Regions from separate parts of the Nitratireductor sp. J20-h4 genome, predicted to be linked through region 2. Evidence: riboswitches for the same ligand, from Rfam matches in the RefSeq annotation. Region 2 holds a riboswitch; the other holds the start of a gene.

Region 1 (5,911 bases), 1.3 Mb from region 2:
TGCCTTGCGGGGACGGGCGCCGGTGAGTGAACGACTGAAGCTCGGCGATTTCGGTCATGCCGGCGACGACGTCATCGTGCCGTTCCAGGTCGAGGCGCTGGACGTGCGCGGTCGGGCGGTGCAGTTGGGCCCGATGCTCGACACCATGCTCGGGCGCCACGACTATCCTGAGCCCGTGGCGCGGCTGCTGGCCGAATGCGTGGTGCTGACGGCGCTTCTGGGCAGCTCGCTCAAATTCGACGGCAAGCTTATCCTGCAGACCCAGTCCGACGGACCGGTCGACATGCTGGTTGCCGATTTCGCCGCGCGCGGCTCGATGCGCGCCTATGCCCGTTTCGACGAGGCCAGGCTCGCCCGCGCGCAGAAGGAGGGACACACCACACCCGAGCAATTGCTGGGTACCGGCGTGCTGGCCATGACGATCGACCAGGGCACGCACATGCAGCGTTATCAGGGCGTCGTCCAGCTTGACGGCACCTCGCTGGAGGAGGTCGCGCGCACCTATTTCAGGCAGTCGGAACAGATTCCCACCGAGGTGCGGCTGTCGGTCGCCCGCCAGGTCCTGCCGGAGGCCGGAGGCAGGTCATCGTGGCGCGCCGGCGGTATGCTGGCGCAGTTCCTGCCCGAGGCGCCCGACCGCATGCGCCTGCCCGACCTGCCGGGCGGCGACGGCGAAAGCGATGCCGCCGAGCCGGTGCATCTCGACGATGCCTGGGCCGAGCTGCTGGCGCTGTTTTCGACCATCGAGCCGGACGAACTGTTCGATCCCACGATCGGCACCGAACGGCTGCTTTATCGGCTGTTCCATGAGCGCGGTGTCGTCGTGTTCCCCGGCCAGGCCGTCGCCGACGACTGTTCGTGTTCGCGCGAAAAGATCAGCGCCATCCTCGACGGGTTCTCCGACGACGAAATCGCCGAGAGCGTCGAAGACGGCGAAATCCGCGTCAACTGCGAGTTCTGCTCCAAGGAATACAGCTTCGACCCGGCAGAATTCACAGGCGCCGACGGCGAGTGAAAACAGCACCGTTCACGCCCGTTCAATTCAGCGTGCGTGTGTCGTCGGGCAGGTCGAGCGAGAAGGCTGGAATGTCGATGTCGAACATGGCGCCGGCCGCGTCGCGCATCGTATAGCGGCCGGTCATGATGCCCGAAGGCGTGGAAAGCGGGCAGCCCGACGTATACTGGAAACTGTCGCCGGGCCCGAGCTGCGGCTGTTCGCCGACGACGCCGGCCCCTCGGACTTCCTCGACACGTCCCTCCCCATCGGTAATGTGCCAGTAGCGCGACAGAAGCTGCACCGGCACCTGCGAGTTGTTGGCGATCGTGACCCGATAGGCCCAGACATAGCGCGATTGTGAGGGGTCGGAGCGCTCATCGAGATAGAAAGGCTCCACGCGCACCTCTATGTTTCGCGTTACCGTCTGGTACATCATCGAGGCTCCCGAACGTTCATGCACAGAATCCTTGCCGAGCCGGCCCGATGGGTCAAGCCGCGATCCGCACACACGCCCCGGAACGCATTGTTTCTACCCCCGCGGCAGTTTGGCCGGTCGGGCGGCCGGGATGTCGGTCGTGCTTGACGGCTGGGTCAAGCCGCGGCTCGATCCGGTACTCGACCGGCTCGCCAGAAAACTGGCCGCGACCGGCGTCGGCGCCGACACCGTCACGGTGGTGGCCTGCGCGGTCGGGCTCGCGGCGACCGGCGCGATCGCCTTCGGTTATCTCTGGTCCGGGCTGGCGCTTTTGCTGATCAGCCGTCTGGGCGACGGTCTGGACGGGGCCGTGGCGCGGCTCGAGGGCAAGACCGATTATGGCGGCTTCCTCGACATCGTGCTCGACTTCGTCTTTTACGGAGCGATCCCGCTCGGCTTCGTGCTGCTCGACCCGGCGGCCAACGCGGTCGCCGGCGCGGTGCTGATCTTCACCTTCTATATCAACGGCGCGAGCTTTCTGGCGTTCGCCGTCATGGCTGAACGACGCGGGCTGTCGAGCGACGCGCGTGGCGAAAAATCGATCTTTTTCACCACCGGGCTTGCGGAAGCGACCGAAACGATCCTGCTTTTCGTCGCTTTCTGCCTTCTGCCGGCCAGTTTTGCCACGCTTTCCTATGTCTTCGCGGCGTTGACGGCCTATACGGCCGTCTCGCGCATCGTTCTGGCCAGGCGCAGCTTCTGAACCGTCCGTGAAGCCGCGACCGCCACGGGCCGCGAGGATCAGGCCGCCTGGGCGAGAGCCCGGTCGAGATCGTCGATCAGGTCGTCGGCGTCTTCGAGGCCGACCGAAAGCCTGACCGTGCCCGCATTGATGCCGAGTTCCAGCCGCGCCGCCTCGGCGAGGTTCTTGTGCGTGGTCGTCGCCGGGTGGGTAATCAGGCTCTTGGCGTCGCCGAGATTGTTTGAGATGCGGATCAGATCCAGCCCGTTCTGGAAGGAAAAGGCCGCCCGCTTGCCGCCCTTGACATCGAAGCAGATCAGGGTCGAGCCGCCCGTCATCTGCCGCGCGATGATGTCGGCCTGCGGGTGGTCGTTGCGGCCGGGATAGATGATGCGCTCGACGGCAGGGTGGCAGGCGAGATGCCCCGCGATCCGGGCAGCGCTTTCCGTCTGCTGGCGTACCCGCAACGGTAGCGTTTCCAGCCCTTTGAGCAGCGTCCAGGCGTTGAACGGCGACAGGCTCGGCCCGGTATGGCGGAAATAGTCGTGCAGCTTCTCGTCGATCCAGGCCTTGTCCGACAGCACGACGCCGCCCAGGCAGCGGCCCTGGCCGTCAATATGCTTGGTTGCCGAATAGACCACCACATGCGCGCCGAGCGCGAGCGGCTTTTGCTGCAGCGGGGTGGCGAACACGTTGTCGACCACCAGCCGCGCACCGCTCTCATTGGCGATCTCGGCAACGGCGGCGATGTCGATCACCTCGAGCGTCGGATTGGTCGGGCTTTCGAGGAAGAACAGCCGTGTGTTGGCGCGCACCGCGTTTTTCCATGCGTCGATGTCGGTGCCGTCCACCAGCGTCGTCTCGATGCCGTATTTCGGCATCAGCGTTTCCACGATCCAGCGGCACGAGCCGAACAAGGCCCGCGCGGCGACGACGTGATCGCCGGCACCGAGCGAGCACAGCAGCGCCGCCGCCACCGCCGCCATGCCGGAGGCCGTTGCCCTGGCCTCTTCGGCACCCTCCAGTTCGCACATGCGCCGTTCGAACATGTCGACCGTCGGGTTGGCATAACGCGAATAGATGAAGCCGGGCGCCTCGCCCTTGAAGCGCGCTTCGGCCGCCTCGGCGCTGTCGTAGACGAAACCTTGCGTCAAATAGAGCGCCTCGGAGGTTTCGCCAAAGGCTGAACGCTGCGTTCCGCCGTGGACCAGCGCGGTCGCGGGTTTCCAGTTGCGCTTCGTTTCGCTTGTCATGGCGGTACCTCGAACACAAAAAAACCGGTCGCGGAAAGTCGCGAACCGGCTTGCGTTCGGCCCTTTAGCGACTTGTTTAACGTGGCTGCAAGCCGACCGGCCAAATCACCACGGGATAAGTGTCCAATAAACGCCCGCCGGCCTTGCGTCAACAATTTGCTCCGCTAATGCTCGCCGCGCCCGAAACATGACTGTCGATTGGCCCGGGAGCCGCCGACCTTGCGCAAGACTGGCATTCTGCCCGATCACGAGATCTCGGCCCTGTTCGAGGCCGGTGCGCTGGCCGCGCCGGTGCCGCTCGATGCCGACCAGGTCCAGCCGGCGAGCCTTGATCTGCGCCTGGGCGAGAAAGCCTATCGCGTGCGGGCGAGCTTTCTGCCCGGTCCGCGTCATCGCGTCATGGACAAGCTCGACCGGCTGAAACTGCACGAGGTCGACCTGACGGGCGGCGCGGTTCTGGAAACGGGCTGCGTCTACATTGTCCCGCTTCTGGAGGGACTGGAACTGGGCGAGGGCGTATCGGCGGCCGCCAACCCGAAAAGCTCCACCGGCCGGCTCGACATCTTCACCCGCGTCATGGCCGATTTCGGACCCGAATTCGACAAGATCCCCGCCGGCTACAAGGGCCCGCTCTATCTCGAGGTCAGTCCGCGCACCTTTCCGATCGTCGTGCGCACCGGCTCGCGGCTGTCGCAGATACGCTTCCGGCGCGGCCGGGCGGCGCTCGACGAGAACGCGCTCCTTGCCCTGCACGACGCCGAAACGCTGGTCGCCTCCGACACGCCCAACATCACCGGCGGCGGCATCGCGCTGTCGATCGACCTCGAAGGGGCGGGCGGGGACGGTGGCCTGATCGGCTACCGGGCCAAGCATCACACCGCGCTGATCGATGTCGACCAGCGCGCCGCCCACGATGTCGCCGATTTCTGGGAACCGCTCGACATTCGCGACCGGCGCGAACTGATCCTCGATCCCGACGAGTTCTACATTCTGGTCTCGCGCGAGGCCGTCCATGTTCCGCCTGGCTACGCCGCCGAGATGACGCCGTTCGATCCGCTGGTCGGCGAGTTCCGCGTCCACTACGCCGGCTTCTTCGACCCCGGTTTCGGCCATTCGGCCGCCGGCGGCACTGGCAGCCGCGCCGTTCTGGAAGTGCGCAGCCACGAAGTGCCGTTCATCCTCGAGCACGGCCAGGTCGTCGGCCGGCTGGTCTACGAGCACATGGCCTCCGCGCCCGGCGCGCTCTACGGCGCCGATCTCGGCTCGAACTATCAGGCCCAGGGGCTGAAACTGTCGAAGCACTTTCGCTGAGCAGGCACACTGACGAAGGCGGCGCTCAGTCGGGGAGGAGCTCCATCAAAAGTCTGATCTGGTTGCCGCCCATCACCCGTGCGATATCCTGTTCGCCCAGGCCTTCGGCGAGCAAAGCTTCGGTCAGGAGCGGCAGGCCGGTCGTGTCGAACGGCACGTCGACGGCGCCGTCATAGTCGGAACCGAGGCCGACATGCTCGGCCCCGATCAGGTCGATCACGTATTTCTGCGCCCGGGCGATCGCGGCCGGATCGGTGCCGCACACCGCCGTGTCCCAATAGCCGATGCCGACCAGCCCGCCATTTGCGGCGATGGCGCGCAATTGCCCGTCGCTCAAATTGCGGTTGTTGTCGCAGGTCCCCTTGACCCCGCCATGCGACACCACGACCGGCCGGGTCGCCATGGCCAGCACCTCGTCGATCTGTTTTTGCGACCCGTGCGCGATGTCGACGATCATGCCGAGCTCCTCCATGCGCGCGATCATCTTCCGGCCGGCCTCCGTCAGGCCGCCCTTGTCGACGCCGTGGGCCGAGCCGGCCATTTCATTGTCGAAGAAATGGGTTGGCGCCATCATCCTGTAGCCGGCGGAAAACATGGCGTCGACATTGGCGGGGTCGCCCTCCAGAACCTGCGCGCCCTCGATGCCGAGAATGCCGGCGACGATCTCCGGTTCGGATTTGCGGCGTTCGAGAAACGCCGTCAGATCGGCCTTGGTCTTGACGATGACGAAGCGGCCGTTCGAGGCGTCCGCCATCGCATGCAGCCTTTCGGCCTGGTAGAGCGCGCGCTGCTTGAGGCTGAACCAGGTGCGTAGCGGCCAGCGCTGGCCGATGGCGAGCCAGGTGACGTTGTCGCTGTCGCCGGCGTTGCGCTCGATATTGAGGCCGCGCGGGGTCTTTGAAACCAGGGTGAACATCTGCACGGCGACATTGCCCTCGATCAGGCGGGGGATGTCGACATGGCCGCGCTCGCCGCGTTCGAGCAGGTCGCGGCCCCACAAAAGCGAGTCCGCGTGCATGTCGGCGACCACCAGCGTCTCATGCAGGCGCCGGGCCGCCTCCGTCGCCTCGTAAGGCGGCGCAACCAGCACCTGGTTCATCGAGCGCTCGACCATCGCAGGCGCGACGAAAAAGAAGATGCCGAGCCCGATCGCCGCGACGAGCAGCGCGGCGGCGGCGGCGATTTTCAGGATT
Region 2 (5,911 bases):
GGTCGCCATCGCCCAGGTCCAGGTCGACGGGGCCTATCGTGCTTTCGACCTGACGCCGGCCGGACCGGTCGGGCGTCTTGACGGCGCCCGGGTCACGGTTCCCTATCCTTGGGTCGAGGGCGAAGCGCATCATATCGTGCTGGTGACCTCGACCGGGGCGACGTTCGAACACACGGTGGAGGTCGCACAGGCCACGCCGGGGCTCGACGCCGGCTCGCTGTGGCGGCTTGCCGTGATTGGGCTCCTGCTCGGCGTGGCGCCGGTTGCGACCGGCATGCTGGCCTTTCCCGCAATGCGCGGGCTTTCAGCCGGTACGTTCGATTTTCTGCTGGCGCTGACCGTCGGGCTCTTGGCCTATCTTTTCCTCGACACGCTGGGCGAGGGGCTGGAGGCCGGTTCGGCCGCCCTGGAGCGTCTGCGCGGCCAGACGGCGGTATGGGTGGCCGCGGCATTGACGGCGCTGGCGTTGTTCGTGGCCGGGCGCTGGCGCGGCGCCGCGCCGCAGGGCGCCGCGCTCGCCGGCTTCATCGCGCTTGGCATCGGGCTGCACAATCTGGGCGAAGGCCTGGCGGTGGGCGGCGCGCTTTCGGCCGGCGCCGGCGCCTTGGCGACCTTTCTGGTCGTCGGTTTCATCATTCACAACGTGACCGAGGGCATCGGCATCGCGGCGCCGCTCGTACGCGCAAAACCGCCTTTGTCGTTGTTCGTCCTGCTTGCCGGGCTCGCGGGGCTGCCGGCGGTCGCCGGCGTTTGGGCCGGAACGCAAGCACCGGGGCCCTATTGGCTGGCTTTGTGTTTCGGCGTCGGTGCCGGGGCGATCTTCCAGGTGATGGTCGAGGTGACGGCGCTGACGGTGAGAAAGGGCGGGTTCGCCGCCCTGGGCGGCTTGAACTACGCTGGCGGCGTCGCGGCCGGTCTGTTGATCATGTACGCGACCGCCTTGTTGGTGTGAGTGTCATTTCCTCAGCAGGAACACCGCCTGCTGGCCGAAGAAGTTCCAGAACCACCATGGCAGCGAGACGCCGATCTTCTGGCCGTTGCCGTCGAGCGCGGTTGCGCTCTCCACGGTCGCGCCGATCTCTTCGCACAGAGCGACGAAGTCGCGGATCGTGCAGAAATGGATGTTGGGCGTGTCGTACCAGCTATAGGCCAGGTCGCGTGTGACCGGCATGCGCCCGCGCAAAAGCAGCGACAGGCGCACGCGCCAATGGCCGAAATTCGGGAACGAGACGATCGCACGCCGACCGATCCGCAGCAATTGTTCGAGCACTTCCTTGGGATTGCGTGTGGCCTGCAGCGTCTGCGAGAGGATCACGTAGTCGAAGCCCTGGTCGGGATAATGGCTGAGGTCGGTGTCGGCATCGCCCTGGATCACCGACAGGCCACGCGCGACGCATTCGTTGACGCCGCGCTGCGATATCTCGATGCCGCGGCCGTCGATCTGCTTGTCGGTGATCAAAAGGTCCAGAAGCGCCCCGTCTCCGCATCCAACGTCGAGCACGCGGGCGCGCGGGTCGATCAGGCCGGCCACCATGGCGAGGTCGACCCGGGCGTCGTGGTTCATACTCACGGCGCATCCTCCAGGCCGCGGGCGCGGGCGGCGGAGTCCAGAAATCCGCCGACGGCGGCGAAGAATTCCGGCTCCTCGAGCAGAAATGCGTCGTGGCCGCGGTCGGTCTCGATCTCGACGAAGGAAACCGAGGCGCCGGCGGCGTTGAGCGCACGCACCACGGTGCGGCTTTCCTCGGTCGGAAACAGCCAGTCCGAAGTGAAGGAGACGAGGCAGAAACGGGTCTCGGTGTTGCGGAAGGCGTCGGCCAGCCGCCCGCCACGATCGGCGGCGAGGTCGAAATAGTCCATCGCCCGCGTCATGTAGAGATAGGAATTGGCGTCGAAGCGGTCGACGAAGGTCATGCCCTGGTGGCGCAAATAGCTTTCGATCTGGAAATCCGCGTCGAACCCGAAGGTCAGGGTCTCGCGATCCTGCAGATTGCGGCCGAATTTGCGGTGCAGCGCGGTTTCCGACAGATAGGTGATGTGGGCGGCCATGCGCGCGACCGCGAGGCCTTTTTCCGGCCGGCGTCCCTCGTCGATATAGCGCCCGCCGCACCATTCGGGGTCGGCCATCACCGCCTGGCGGCCGACTTCGTGAAAGGCGATGTTCTGGGCGGAATGTCGCGCCCCTGCCGCGATCGGCAAAGCGGTGAACACCCTCTCGGGATAGCTCGCCGCCCATTCCAGCACCTGCATGCCGCCCATCGAACCGCCGATGACGGAAAACAGTCGGCCGATGCCGAGTTCGTCGACCAGCATCGTCTGCGCGCGCACCATGTCGCCTATGGTGACGATCGGCAGGTCGAGGCCGTAGGCGCGGCCGGTCTCGGGGTTGAGCGAGGCGGGGCCGGTGGAGCCCAGACAGCCGCCGATGACGTTGGAGCAGATGACGAAAAAACGGCCGGTGTCGATCACCTTGCCCGGGCCGACCAGGCTTTCCCACCAGCCCGGCTTGCCGGTGATGGGATTGCGGCTGGCGACATATTGGTCGCCGGTCAGCGCATGGCAGATCAGGATGGCGTTGCTGCGGGCCTCGTTCAGCGCGCCATAGGTCTCGTAAGCGATCTGGAACGGCGACAGCACCTTGCCCGAATCGAGCGAAAGCGGCCTGTCCGGTCCAAAGCGCGCGACCCGGCTCGACGGGTCGGTCGCCTCGTTGGTTGCCTTCAGCTTTCGGGCCCGCCGTGCGGCCATCCACATCACCTCATGCGGCCGGCCTTGCTCGAAGCACAAAAAAACCGGCATTGCGCGCTCGCAAAGCCGGTTACCTGATGCAAACGGCCCTTTAGCGACTTGTTTTACGTGGCTGCAAGCCGACCGGCCAAATCACCACGGGAGGCCGATTATAATCTTGCGCAAGCCTTTGCGTCAACGGCAAAGCTTTGCTAGTCGGAAGGCGATCATCCGCGAAGGAACCCCGCCATGAGCCTGCCCGTCCGCCCAGAGCCGAAACCCGGCATCATGGATATCGCCGCCTATGTGCCCGGCAAGAGCGCGGCGCCGGCGGGCGTGGCCAAAGTCCATAAGCTGTCGTCGAACGAAAACCCGCTCGGCGCGTCGCCCAAGGCGGTCGAGGCCGTGCGGTCGGTGGCCGCCTCGCTCGAGTTCTACCCTGATGGCGCGGCGAGCAGGTTGCGCGAGGCGATAGCGGAAGTGCAGGGGCTCAACCCGGACAACATTCTGTGCACCAACGGCTCCGACGAGGCGCTCGGGCTGTTGGCGCAGGCCTATCTGCAGCCGGGCGACGAAGGTGTGTTCACCGAGCACGGCTTCCTGGTCTACCGGATCTACATCCAGGCGGCGGGCGCGGTGCCGGTGGTGGTAAAGGAAACCGACGAGACAGCCGATGTCGATGCCATCCTGGCTGCGGTGACCGACAGGACCAGGATCGTCTTTCTGGCCAATCCCAACAACCCGACCGGCACCTATGTGCCGTTCGAGGAGGTGCGGCGGCTGCATGCGGGGCTGCCGAAAAACGTGCTTCTGGTGCTCGACGCGGCCTATGCCGAATATGTGCGCCGCAACGACTACGAGACCGGCATCGAGCTCGTATCCTCGTTCGATAATGTGGTCATGACCCGGACCTTCTCCAAGGTGTACGGCCTCGGCGGCGCGCGTATCGGCTGGATCTACGCGCCGGCGCATGTGATTGCCGCGCTCAACCGCATTCGCGGTCCGTTCAACGTCAACGCGGCGGCGATCGAGGCCGGGGTGGCTGCGATCCGCGACCGCGACCATGTCGAGAAATCGGTCGCGCATAACGACCAATGGCTGCCGTGGCTGACGGAGAAACTGACCAAGCTTGGTCTCAGGGTCACGCCGAGCATCGGCAATTTCATCCTGATCCATTTTCCCGACGAGCGCCGCTCGGCGGCGCTGGCCGACGAGTATCTGACGGCGCGGGGCTATATTTTGCGCCGTGTCGCCGGCTACGGATTCCCGAATGCGCTCAGGATGACGATCGGCACGGAAGAAGCCAACCGGGGTGTGGTCGCCGCGCTCTCGGATTTTCTGAAAGACTGAACCATGTCCGATCCGATGTTCGATCGCGTTGCCCTGGTGGGCATCGGCCTGATTGGTTCGTCGCTTGCCCATGTGATACGCCGCGAGGGGCTGGCGGGCAGGGTTGTGGTCTCGACACGCTCGGCCGCGACGCTCGAACGGGCCGCGGAGCTGGGTCTGGGCGATGTCTATGAAGGCGACCCGGCCAAGGCGGTCGAAAATGCCGATCTCGTCATCGTGTCGGTGCCGGTCGGCGCGTCCGGCGCGGTGGCGCGCGCGATCGCGCCCGCGCTCAAGGCCGGGGCGATCGTCACCGATGTCGGCTCGACCAAGGGGTCGGTCGTCAGCCAGATGGCGCCTGAATTGCCGCCCTCGGTCCATTTCATCCCCGGCCATCCGATCGCCGGTACGGAACGCTCGGGGCCGGATGCCGGTTTCGCCGACCTGTTCGACGGGCGCTGGTGCATCCTGACGCCGCTGCCGGACACCGATCCGGACGCGCTCGCGCGGCTGTCAGGCTTCTGGGAGGCGTGCGGCTCGAAGGTGGACGTGATGGACCCCGCCCATCACGACATGGTGCTCGCCATCGTCTCGCACCTGCCGCATATCATCGCCTACAACATCGTCGGCACCGCCGACGATCTGGAAGCGGTGACCAAGTCCGAGGTGATCAAATATTCGGCGTCCGGTTTTCGCGACTTCACCCGCCTGGCCGCGTCCGACCCGACCATGTGGCGCGACGTGTGCCTGCACAATCGCGAGGCCATTTTGGAGATGCTGGCGCGGTTTTCGGAAGATCTGTCGGCATTGCAGCGGGCGATCCGCTGGGGCGACGGCGACAAGCTGTTCGACCTGTTCACCCATACCCGGGCGGTGCGGCGCTCGATCATCGAGGCCGGCCAGGACATCGACGTGCCCGATTTCGGCCGCCACGCCGTCGCCCATCCGTCCCGCGATGACAGGGAGCCGGAAAAGTCGGGTTCTAGTTGAGCGGCGGGATCCGGCCGAGCGTGATGAAGGCGATCCGCGCCTGCCCCTTCGTCACGGTGAGCGGCAGGCTGGGATTGTCGCCGAGCGCGGCGAGCCCGGCCGCCACCGAGCGGATCTGATCGCCGTTTTCCGGCATGATTTCTGCCAAAAGCGTGGCCAGTTTTTGCGGATTTTGCGCCGAAATCTGCAATTTTGCGTCGATAAATCCGTCCATATCGACAGAAAATGGGCCGGAAAGCGCGAAACCGGCCTGATCTGCCAGGGTAATGGCGAGATCGCGAATGACGAGGCTGATGCCGCGCAGGCTCTGCGGCCGCTCGACGGCGAGCCGCACGCCGTCGGCGACGGTGAGGTCGGCCTGGAACCGCTCGGCACGGATCTCGCGTCCGAGTTGCGGCGGAAGGGCGGAGATCGCCTCGGCGCTGAGGGCAAGATCGAGATCGGCGCCATTGCGGCGCGTATGGGCCTCGGCGCGTGCGGCCTCGAACAGGACCGACGCCACGCGGCCCTCCGGGGTTGCGTCCAGCTTGACCTGTTGGGCTGTCACCGAGGCGCGCTCCGGCAGCGGGTCGGCGGACCTTGCGCTGAAACGGATATCGCTGGCGCTCGCGCCAACGGGGTTCGCCGCGGCGAACAGGTCGAGGCGGATGGCGTCCAGTTCGCCGACGATGTGCGCGGGGTTGTAGACCTGCGCCGCCGAGCGCAGCCCGTCGGCCCTGACGGCGAAACGGCCCTCGGCGTCCGCGACGGCGGCCTTGCTGCAAAAGAGCCCGATGCGGAACGGATATCCGCGTGCCTGGCGCGGTTCGCAGCTCGCGGACGCACCGCGCTCGTTCATGCGCGCGAGCCAGGTGTCGGTCGCCTG

The links. Region 2 has a riboswitch for S-adenosylmethionine ahead of metX (homoserine O-acetyltransferase MetX). Riboswitches for the same ligand answer to the same signal wherever they lie in the genome.
Region 1: it holds a riboswitch for S-adenosylmethionine, as region 2 does, so the genes downstream of both, ACT2B0_RS02180 (O-succinylhomoserine sulfhydrylase) here and metX (homoserine O-acetyltransferase MetX) in region 2, are expected to answer to the same signal.

Annotation. Positions count from the first base shown of each region.
Region 1 covers NZ_CM165557.1:442,734-448,644, forward strand. Annotated here, with positions in the region: gene argF (ornithine carbamoyltransferase) at 1-30, shown strand, start outside; gene ACT2B0_RS02165 (Hsp33 family molecular chaperone) at 23-1,015, shown strand; gene apaG (Co2+/Mg2+ efflux protein ApaG) at 1,038-1,430, opposite strand; gene ACT2B0_RS02175 (CDP-alcohol phosphatidyltransferase family protein) at 1,573-2,175, shown strand; gene ACT2B0_RS02180 (O-succinylhomoserine sulfhydrylase) at 2,214-3,407, opposite strand; SAM riboswitch at 3,452-3,529, opposite strand; gene ACT2B0_RS02185 (2'-deoxycytidine 5'-triphosphate deaminase) at 3,606-4,718, shown strand; gene ACT2B0_RS02190 (dipeptidase) at 4,744-5,911, opposite strand, start outside.
Region 2 covers NZ_CM165557.1:3,561,065-3,566,975, reverse strand. Annotated here, with positions in the region: gene ACT2B0_RS17105 (ZIP family metal transporter) at 1-952, shown strand, start outside; gene metW (methionine biosynthesis protein MetW) at 956-1,564, opposite strand; gene metX (homoserine O-acetyltransferase MetX) at 1,567-2,748, opposite strand; SAM riboswitch at 2,820-2,897, opposite strand; gene hisC (histidinol-phosphate transaminase) at 2,977-4,077, shown strand; gene ACT2B0_RS17085 (prephenate/arogenate dehydrogenase family protein) at 4,081-5,046, shown strand; gene ACT2B0_RS17080 (DUF2125 domain-containing protein) at 5,039-5,911, opposite strand, start outside.